One region of the Paenibacillus sp. FSL L8-0644 genome, then DNA from elsewhere that is predicted to be linked to it. Evidence: riboswitches for the same ligand, from Rfam matches in the RefSeq annotation. Region 1 holds a riboswitch; the other holds the start of a gene.

Region 1 (5,359 bases):
GAATCATGGCCCCACCTCCTCGTTCGGCTTTTCAGGGATATTGGGCACTTTAATGACCAAGGTCGTTCCCTGATCTGAACGCAGCTCCATACATCCGTTCACGAATTCGAGCCTTTCCTTCATACCTTGCAGGCCGTTTCCACGAAGGGTTCCATTTTCTCTCGTAATACCGACTCCATTATCCTGAATCCGAAGAGTTAATTCCTTACGAGACGGCTCAATCGTGATGGAGCAAGCGGTAGCTCCACTGTGTTTCACTACATTGGTTACGGCTTCCTTCATACACATGCTAAGAACATTTTCATTCATTAATGATGTATGCTCCAGCTTCGGGTCTCCCTCTAGAGTTAATTCAATGTGAGCAGCCTTTAAAATCTGCCGAATACGTAGCAGCTCATCCTCTAGTCGCATACCGCGCATTTGAGTAACCATTTCCCGTACCTCTTTTAACGCGCTTCTTGCCGTGAGACGAACATCGTTAATTTCGACATGCGCCCGCTCCGGGTACTGATCCATCAGTTTGCCCGCCAAATCGCTCTTCAGCCCAATGAGTGACAACTTCTGACCTAAGGTATCGTGCAGGTCACGCGCAATTCTTTGCCGTTCCTCCAGCTTAATCAATTCCGATATTTTCTTATTGGCATCCTCCAATTGAACTTGGAGCCGATCGCTTTTGTTGCGATTAAAATTCGTAATCGGAAGGAGAATCACACCGATCAGATTAAGCAGGATAAAAGGAATCTGTTTAATAAAAACGGGATTCTGAGAAACAAAACCATAATTGATCAATCCAATCGTAATAACCATTAAAATAATATACAGCGTCGTAAATGCAGCCTTACTTTTAATATTACCGATCAAATAGGCGATAAATATGGAAAAGTACATATAGCTGAACAGCAGTGTCATGGTAATCGATATGGCAATCTGTACACTGGTCCAAAAGTATATGAGCCAGCCTTTTGAGACAAAAGCCAGTACATAACATGCAAAGAATACCAAAATAATAGCAGTACCCAAAATAATATGACCTGTAGATGAAGAGCTAAAGTAGTAAAAGGGCAGGATGTAAAAGACGACCCAAACATAAGGGCTAAGCCCTGTATTTCTTTGGAAGATCTGATACCATTTTTGCATCCTGCCCACCCTCTTCTACTTCACATGACTTATATTCCTTATCTTATCATACCAGGTTTTGTTCAACGTTATTTTCTTTCTGTGCCTACAACAGGTGTAGGCATGGGTTTCGTAACTGCAACACGTTTGCTGAGGAGCGGCTTCACTTGTTTAAAGGTCAAAAAGGTTTTCGTATTTTCATCCCAAAGTCGGAACTTCAACGATTGCAGACTGCTACTCACTGTGATCGTGGTCGCCTTTTGAAGTAACGGTGTCGCTTCATGTGCTTTTTCCAAATTATAATTTGGAACTTTGGGACTCAGGTGATGAACGTGATGAAATCCGATATTGCCCGTAATCCATTGCAATACTTTAGGAAGCTTGTAGTAAGAACTGCCTTCTACGGCTGCATTAATATAACTCCACTCTTCATCGTGCTCGAAATAAGAATCCTCAAATTGGTGTTGTACATAGAATAGCCAGATTCCCAACATACCGGATACAAAAAAGATAGGTGCCTGTACGAGAAGGAAGGCCTGCCATCCAATAGCCCAGCACAACAGTGCATACAATGCAACGATGGATATATTCGTCACATGAGTGTTCATTTTTTCCTTGCGTTTGGCTGTCTTGATATTAAAGCGATAGGAAATCAAAAAAGTATAGATCGGACCTAGTCCGAACATAACCCAAGGATTTCGGTATATGCGATAGGCCAACCGTGTCCATGTGGAAGCCTCTGTGTACTCTTCTACCGTAAGCACCCACATGTCACCTGTGCCTCTTTTATCCAGATTACTGCTGGTTGCATGGTGGATCGCGTGACTATTTTTCCATTGGTGATAAGGGCAGAGCGTAATAATACCTGTAATCGTTCCCACAATGTCGTTCAGCTTGCGGCTTTTGAAGAAGGATTGATGACCACAATCATGAAAAATAATAAACGTCCGTACCACAAACCCCGATGCAACAATGGCAATGGGAAGCGTCAGCCAGTACGAAACCGACAGGCTAAGATAAGCAGCATACCACAATAGGATCAGTGGACCCAAAGTATTGATAAGTTGCAGAACGCTGGATTTCGTGTTTATTTTCTCGTAGGGAGCCATATTTTTTTTCAATTGGGCTAATGGGAGTTGTGTCATACTCATTATGATCCTCCTTAAAGATGACGCCTATACCTTGATCCTGTTAGGCGTACATGTTGATCTAATCTCAGTATAAGGAGAACGCTCTAGGCGCTGTAGTCATAAACGTCAGTTCGTGTATATGACATTTGTCATATAGACAAGTAACATAACCCGTTTTCCAAATGTTCGCGGGTTTCTTTTCTGATGATTGTTTGTTAAAATATAAGGTATAATAACGCTGTATGTGACTGGCGAAGTCAGTGGAATGAACCACGAGGGAGCATACAAAAAAAGCGTACCGTTCGCCTGGGAGAAGTATTTGCAGAGGATTCGTCTGTCTTGACGACCTTGTGCAAATACTTTTTTTCGTTTTACAAGACCATGACACCCTGTTGATTCCATTATGCAATAAATTCAGAGGAGGCTCGGACTATGGCTATTATCATGAAATCCAAAGAAGCAGCTGAGCAAGTATATGCAACGATCCGTTCACAGGTAGAAGAAATGAAGCAGCAAGGACACCGTCCCCATCTGGCAACCCTATTGGTAGAAGGTGATCCGGCATCTGCATACTATGCACGGACCAAGCAAAAAATAGCGGAGAAGCTGGGCATCTCATTTCATCTCCATACGTTTGATCGTCATGTTAGCGAAACCGAGCTACTGCACCTGATCGGCAGTCTGAACGATGCATCCCATGTACATGGCATTATGCTGGAACTGCCGCTTCCCCAACATCTTTCCGCCTCCGTTATTAAACAATCCATTGCCCCCTACAAGGATATTGATGGGATTACACCCGATAACAAGCTGGCTACTGTAACAGGTGACGCCGGACTATATCCCGCAACACCTCAAGCCTGTATCGAGCTGCTCAAGCATTACGGTCACACATTGGCAGGCAAAAATGTCACGCTCGTGGGCATCGGACAGACAGTGGGACTTCCCCTTTTCCACATGTTGCAAAGAGAAAACGCCACCGTTACCGCCTGTCATGCAGGTACGCGTGATATTGCAGAGCATCTGAGCCATGCAGACATTGCCTTCGTGGCAGTCGGATGCCCTGATGTGATTACGCAAGATATGGTTCATCCCGGTCTGATTTTGGTAGATGCGGGAATTAATGAGACGCTAGAGGGAAAAATAGTGGGAGATGCCGCTTTAGACGTGGGGGAAAAAGTACATGCTATTTCTCCGGTTCCCGGCGGTGTTGGCACCTTAACGACTGCGATTTTGTACAAAAATTTGCTTAAAGCGATACATCTGCAACACTACTCCAGAGAGGTGGTTTACTCATGAGTGAACTGTCGTGGAATCATTCCATCGGACATTTTCTGAAAGAGGCTGCAAGTGCAGCTCCTACCCCTGGCGGAGGAAGTGTATCCGCACTGGCTGCGGCACTAGGCGCGGCTATGACCTCCATGACCGCCAACCTTTCACAAGGAGAAAAATACGCGCACATCCATGAACAAATCACGGACGTCATTAGCAGCATGGAAAGATTGTCTACACATTGTGAGGAATTAATGGTCGCAGACATCCAATCCTTTGAACAGTATATGACTGCCCTGCGTTTGCCCAAGGAAACAGACGAAGAAAAGCGCTATCGTACCCATTCCTTACAGACAGCGGTGATCGCTGCCATTGAGGTACCCATGCGCCTGCTGGAAGTATGCCGAGACGGATTGTCGCAAGCCTATAACATTGTGGAAGTGTCCAATAAAAATGTGATTTCGGATCTTGGCATCGGCGCGATCCTGTTCGAAGCCGCCGCTCAATCTGCCCTGCTTACCGTCGACATTAACCTTGCTTCGCTGAAAGATTTGGATGTCAAACAATCCTACGAAGCTAAAACAGCCACACTCCTCCGTGAAATCGGACAAATCAAAGAACAAACCTTATTGATGGTGCGCAGCCGAATAACGGGCTGACCATTGGAAGAACCCGTCCCAAGTCATATTCTGCTTCCATGCTCAAAAAATAGCCTCTCAAACCCGCCTCTGCTCGTGGGTTTGGAGGCTATTTTATTGGAATCCAACGATTTGTGGAAAACTTTTCTATATATTCTTCGTCTATTGATAAGGAGATATTCCCCAAGGCGTTATTTAACCTTATATACATTGATGAAGAAATGAGGAAAAACGCATGAAAAGACGTACTCTGTTAATCAGTATGATCGCGCTGTTATTGTTCAGCTCCAGTGCATGGGCGGCCGGTGATGAATCGGCGTCCCGTATTCGTTCATATGATTCCGGGAGTCTGATTCAATCCGATGGAAGCTTGTGGTTATGGGGCTATAATCAATCCGTACCGACTCGTGTAGAGGATAAGCCAAACGTTGTAAGAACATTTTCGAATATAATCCAGGAAGGCGATCTGATATTTACCTTACAAGATCATTCCGCCTGGTATGTGCCAAGAAACAACATTTCTGAATCCGTGAAATTCATTTCTCTGGAAGGACTACCAAACATCATAAACGTGCGTATTATGAATGATCATGTGCTCGCCCTAAACGCCGAAGGAACCGTATTATCCGCTGATCGAATCGAAAATGGTGGCAACTTTGCTCCTTTTCAAACCCTATCCGGCATCGAAAATGTTACAGAATTGGATAGTTACTATGAAAAAAGACCGCAATATGAGGAACGCTGGATCTTCTTGAAGAAGGACGGAAGTGTATGGAAAAATACAAGGTCCTTGCAGGGCTTCGAGCTTGTTCCATCATTAAAGGATATTACTGCTATCTCCAAAAACATAGCCTTAAAGAAAGACGGTACTGTATGGACATGGCCCAAAGAATTTGATAAAAATGTAACTCCGTCCGAAACTTTATCCGTATCGCAGATTCAAGCCTTATCGGACATCAAAATAATTAAGACCAATGGAAGTTCCAATCTCGCGATTGATCGACAAGGACGGTTATGGTTCTGGGGTGAAACGGTCACAGGTTACTCAGATAATACAACCTATCACAATGAAAATACCCCTGTGCTATTATCAGGAGTAAAAGATGTTAAAGACGCCTTTTTCGCCGAACGCTCCATACTCGCCCTCACCACAGCTGGGAATGTATATGTTGCGTCTCTAGATGGTGAAAAGTTACCATCCAA
Region 2 (5,359 bases), 4.0 Mb from region 1:
ATATGACGCAAAATCTGTCTTCGGCCCGCGCCGTCAATTTGAGCCGATTCAATCAGGGCAGACGGGACATTATTTAACGAAGATATGTAAATAACCATGAGATAACCTGCATATTGCCATACAAACACAATGACAGTTCCCCAAAAAGCAGTTGGCCCATCACCCAGCCACGGCAGTTTAAAAAAGGAAAGCCCTGTTGCCTCCCCTACCGCAGAAAAGCCGCGTACAAATATAAATTGCCAGATGAAGCCGAGCAGCAAGCCGCCAATCATATTGGGCATAAAAAATACAGTTCGCAGTGCATTACGGGTACGCAACGGTTTGGTAAGTGCATAGGCTAGGAAAAAGCCAATCAGGTTCGTTAGAATGACACCACATACGGTAAACCGAACTGTAAACCAGAACGCATTACGGAAATCTGGATCATCCCTAAATATATGAACGTAATTCCCTAGCCCGAGCCATCGGATATTTTCAGATACTCCATCCCAGTTCGTCATGGAATAATACAGCCCCAGCAGGAACGGAATGACCATAATCAAGACGAAAAACAACGCCATCGGTCCCACAAATACGAGCTGCTGCAATAATTGCGCGGATTTTCTTTGACTCAATGTAATCACTCCTTTGTCGTAGATATAAAGGAAAGCGCACATAAACCTTTACTGTAATCGCTTATTACCCAAAAATGTAAGTTTCGAGTCGTTTGGAAGCAAAAAAAGGCTGTTCTCCTCCGGCTTACGGAAGGAAAACAGCCTATAACATAAAGATTATGAATGTCGATGAATTAGTATTGAGTTCCTGAATAAATCGGGAACTTATCTGTTAACTCACCAACCGCTTGGCTTGCTTTGGACAATACAGTATCATCTTTCGGGTTTTTAAGGGTTTCAGCAATGATTTTACCGATTTTGACCATAGCCTCTTCATCCATCCCACGAGATGTTGCAGCAGGTGTACCAATACGAATCCCGCTTGTTACGAATGGACTGGTCGGATCAAAAGGAATCGCATTTTTATTGACCGTGATGCCCACGGAATCCAATACATGCTCCGCTTCTTTACCTGTGATATTCAAATTGCGCGTATCCAACAGCATCAGATGGTTATCCGTACCACCGGATACAATGTTAATCCCCTCAGCCAACAGTGTTTCAGCCAGCACCTGTGCGTTGCGGACTACATTTTGCGCATAGGTTTTGAACGATGGCTGGAGCGCTTCACCCAAAGCAACCGCTTTGGACGCGATCACATGCATCAGTGGCCCCCCTTGAGTACCAGGGAAAATAGCTTTATCAATCGCTTGCGCCCATGCTTTGCGAGTCAGAATCAGACCCCCACGCGGACCACGCAGCGTTTTGTGTGTCGTTGTTGTTACAAATTGGGCATGCGGAACTGGACTTGGGTGAATTCCCGCTGCCACAAGACCTGCGATATGTGCCATATCCACCATGAACAAAGCACCTACATCATTGGCAATGGAAGCAAAAGCTTCAAAATCAATAGTACGCGGATATGCACTCGCGCCAGCTACAATCAGACGAGGGCGGTGCTTGAAGGCTGCCTTGCGCACTTCATCGTAGTCGATGCGGAAGTTGTCTTCGCGCACACCATAGGCAGCAAAGTTATACAACAAGCCGGAAGCGTTAACCGGACTTCCGTGTGTTAAATGGCCACCATGCGCCAGATTCATACCCAGTACAGTATCTCCAGGTTTGAGAGCTGCCAGATACACCGCCATGTTGGCTTGTGCTCCAGAGTGAGGCTGCACGTTAGCATGCTCAGCGCCGAACAGTTCTTTTGCTCGGTCACGTGCGATGTCTTCAACGATATCTACATGCTCACAGCCACCATAGTAGCGTTTGTTTGGGTAACCTTCAGCATATTTATTCGTCAGCACGGAGCCCATGGCTTCCATTACTGCTTCACTGACAATGTTCTCGGATGCGATTAGCTCGATATTGTGGCGTTGTCGTTTCAGTTCAAGTCCCATTGCTTCCATCACTGCTGGGTCACTTTTACGCAGGTGTTCCATCATGATTGATTACTCCCTCTCCATAGTCAATTGTTGGGTATACAAGCTAACGCCTGCTCCTCTGTTGGGTACCTCATCATCATTGCAAAAACGATTAGTACAAACATGCCGCCATGCCAAATGCTAATCGCAGTTTCCGCCGACTTCTTGCTCCAGACTGTACACCGCCCGTTGTCCGCCAATAAGTGGAGGACGGGTGAACGCCGCTGTCACACGTGCTTCGCCAATCCAGCGAAGGCTTGGGCGAAACGGAACAGCAATCGGTCGCAGATGCATGCCAATCAGCGTTTCGCCGATGTCTAACCCGGCATGAGCCTGCACGTTCGCCGCCAAACACGCGTCGCTCATAGAACGATAGGCGACGGTAGCCATAGAGCCTCCTGCTGTACGAACAGGAACAGCCGCAACCTCCATCAGTCCCAGTCGCTCCAGTACAGCCCGTTCAACGACCAACGCTCGGTTCAAATGCTCACAGCATTGAAACGCTACATCAAAGCCATACTGCCTGCGAACGGACTCTACTCCAGATAACAGTTGTTGAGCCACATCGAGCGCTCCCGCCGTGCCAATTCGACTTCCAGCCACTTCACTTGTGCTAACGCCGATAACCAGCAGGCGACCAGCCCTGAGACTGGCTGCTTCTGCGATTTCCCGCACAACAGAAGTGGTCTGTGCTTCTAGCGAAATCTCATGATCCAATTGTCCCACCATTGGAACCTCCTTTGGTTGAACAGCCTCTCAGAGACTAGGCACGGTCTCATGCCCCAAGTTCAACACACTCTCTCCTGATCACAATCTCACTATATTATAGCCGATGTTTCAGATTTCGAGCAGAAAAAATGGAAGAACCTTTGAAGGAATCAACCCTCAGCTAAACATCTGGCATAACTTGTATATGAAAAAAGAGCAGTCCACACCTATGTGGAATTGCTCTTTTGCCCAGGCGACCGGCCGTATATCCGATGCTCCATCGTGGTTAATCCCACTTTTGTCGCCAGTTACATCGGATTCTCATTTTTCCACCTTATCTTAACGGATTAACCGTCGAAAATCAACAGATTCCGTACAAAATAGATGAGTAAGAGCGATTTTATTCGGAAGAGGCCTTTAGCTTGTCCAGCAGCTTATGCAGCGCCGTGCGGATTTCCGCAGCTGTGACATCGTAGTCTTCTCGCGAACCGCCAAACGGATCTGAAATATCAAAGCCCGGAATCCGTTGGTGTAATTCAATCATTCGTTCACGCTCCTGCGCCGATAGCTCTTGTCCAAGTGAAGCCATCAACTGCTGTGAAGCATATAAACCGTCCAACTCCTGTACATCATTCAACACCGCATCCCGGTTCTCCACATATTCCTTAAGCGTAAATACTTTGCCCGCCGTTTGGGGAAAGCGCTGAATTACGTGCTGTTTATGTCCTTGCGTCAAGGTTAAGATCAGATGTGCCCACCCGGCAAGCCCGTCGCTCAAAGGGGTTGAAGTGATCTGATCGGATATATCGTGATCACGTAGAACCGCCTCTGCATGTCGGGATATCGGCGTGCCTTCCATCGCTGCCACTCCCGCAGAACGCACTTCCAGTTCTAGTCCATGCTCAGCAGCCAACTTACGCAGCATCCCTTCAGCCATTGGACTACGACAGGTATTCCCTGTGCATACAAATAAGATATTCTTCAACGTTTTCACCCCCCGTATGTTAAAAAATATATAAACAGAGGATTACTATAATCCTAATCCCTTACTTTAACCCTGCACTTATTTTACACTGTCTGAGCTAAAATCAAAACATAAACATAAAGCCGAATGCCAGCAAAATGGCACCGCCCACTGCTTCCCCGTAATCTCCTAGATTGCGGCTGACCTTGCGACCCAACAGCAGGCCCAACATCGCCATTGCTCCCCCGCAAAAACCAAATGCCAGAACAGACAGCACCAGATCACTCTGGAACATCCCCAGTGACACTCCTACAGAAAATGAATCCACGCTCACCCCAAGTGCAAACAGCAAAAGACCTAAAGGCGAACGATGATCCAATACCTGTACGCCGTCCCCTTTGAAGGAATTATACACCATATGCCCGCCTAAAAGGATGAGTAGCCCCCCTGCGAAGTAGGTCGTCACATGACCTAATAAAGAACTCATATAATGGCCCGTGAAAATTCCCAGCAATGGCATCAGAATGTGAAAAAAGCCAATAACAGTGCTGATGCGCAGCACGTCTCGCAGGCGTATCCCCTTCATGCCGATCCCTACGCCCAGCGATAACGCATCCATTCCTAGCGCTACCGCCATGATCAGAATCGTTACAACCTGCCCGGCATGGGCAGAGGCTGCCAGCATACTCCATCCCTCCATTATCCGTCTGTTCTTGTACACGTTATGCGGACAAGGGGCAAATCAGTACAAGCATGCACTGAAAGTACCCCATACCGAGAAGAGGAGGGAGGAAAATTTAATATAAGAGGTTGTTCAAAAAGTCGTCTTTCCATAACGAAGCTATTCAAGAAGCGGATTCGACGTCGAATCTTGAATTCAGCCGGGCCTTCCGTTGCTCACGTAGATCTATCTACGCTCCGCTACTCAGTCCCTAGCTTCATCCAGCCTTCTCGGTCCTGAAAAGCCGACTTTTTGAACACGCACTATAAGAGGCTCTGATTCGACAGAAGCTACAAGCGGACGATTCGGTGACCTGCCGCTTTAAGCAGGCGGTTCATAACGGCGTCGCCCAATCCTTTCGGCGGACAGGATTCCGCCAAAATGTAGGTGACGCCGTCCTCGTCGCAGCGGCGCAGCACGCCGTACAGGCGCTGCGCTGCCTCATGGAGCGCGTCTAGCTTGCCTAGCGTGTAGACGCGTTCTCCGGCGTAGCCGGCGGCATGCTCGTCGAACGCGAGCACTGCTGTGCGCTCTCCGCTGGCGGAAGCCTCCGCCAGCGCGGCGCGAATCCAGCCCGTCACCTCAACGGACGACGGGCCTTGTACCACGCTCAAGCGGCCTCGCGGCGCGTAGTGCGTGTACTTCATGCCCGGCGAGCGCGGCGCCGGGCTGTCGGTATCCTCCCCGGGCGTAGCGGCCAGCGCCCGGTCCAGCACGACGGCGCGAGCAACTGCAGCGAGCTGCTCAGCCGTCACGCCGCCGGGGCGCAGGATGGTGACCGTTCCGTCGTCAGCCGCCTGCACCACCGTGGACTCCAGCCCCACCCCTGTGGGGCCTCCGTCTAAAATGCCGCCGATGCGGCCCTCCAGATCCTCCCGCACATGCTGTGCAAGGGTGGGACTGGGTCTTCCCGAACGATTGGCGCTTGGCGCAGCCAACGGACAACCCG

The links. Region 1 has a riboswitch for ZMP and ZTP ahead of NSS94_RS04880 (bifunctional 5,10-methylenetetrahydrofolate dehydrogenase/5,10-methenyltetrahydrofolate cyclohydrolase). Riboswitches for the same ligand answer to the same signal wherever they lie in the genome.
Region 2: another riboswitch for ZMP and ZTP. It lies ahead of NSS94_RS22785 (TIGR01440 family protein); the one in region 1 lies ahead of NSS94_RS04880 (bifunctional 5,10-methylenetetrahydrofolate dehydrogenase/5,10-methenyltetrahydrofolate cyclohydrolase).

What each region holds. Positions count from the first base shown of each region.
Region 1 covers NZ_JBBOYN010000001.1:1,082,261-1,087,619, reverse strand. Annotated here, with positions in the region: gene NSS94_RS04895 (response regulator transcription factor) at 1-7, opposite strand, end outside; gene NSS94_RS04890 (sensor histidine kinase) at 4-1,137, opposite strand; gene NSS94_RS04885 (fatty acid desaturase) at 1,206-2,267, opposite strand; ZMP/ZTP riboswitch at 2,481-2,565, shown strand; gene NSS94_RS04880 (bifunctional 5,10-methylenetetrahydrofolate dehydrogenase/5,10-methenyltetrahydrofolate cyclohydrolase) at 2,679-3,545, shown strand; gene NSS94_RS04875 (cyclodeaminase/cyclohydrolase family protein) at 3,542-4,177, shown strand; gene NSS94_RS04870 (stalk domain-containing protein) at 4,392-5,359, shown strand, end outside.
Region 2 covers NZ_JBBOYN010000001.1:5,040,532-5,045,890, forward strand. Annotated here, with positions in the region: gene NSS94_RS22775 (carbohydrate ABC transporter permease) at 1-614, opposite strand, end outside; gene glyA (serine hydroxymethyltransferase) at 788-2,038, opposite strand; gene NSS94_RS22785 (TIGR01440 family protein) at 2,159-2,746, opposite strand; ZMP/ZTP riboswitch at 2,966-3,047, opposite strand; gene NSS94_RS22790 (low molecular weight protein arginine phosphatase) at 3,126-3,710, opposite strand; gene NSS94_RS22795 (manganese efflux pump MntP) at 3,814-4,374, opposite strand; gene NSS94_RS22800 (L-threonylcarbamoyladenylate synthase) at 4,701-5,359, opposite strand, start outside.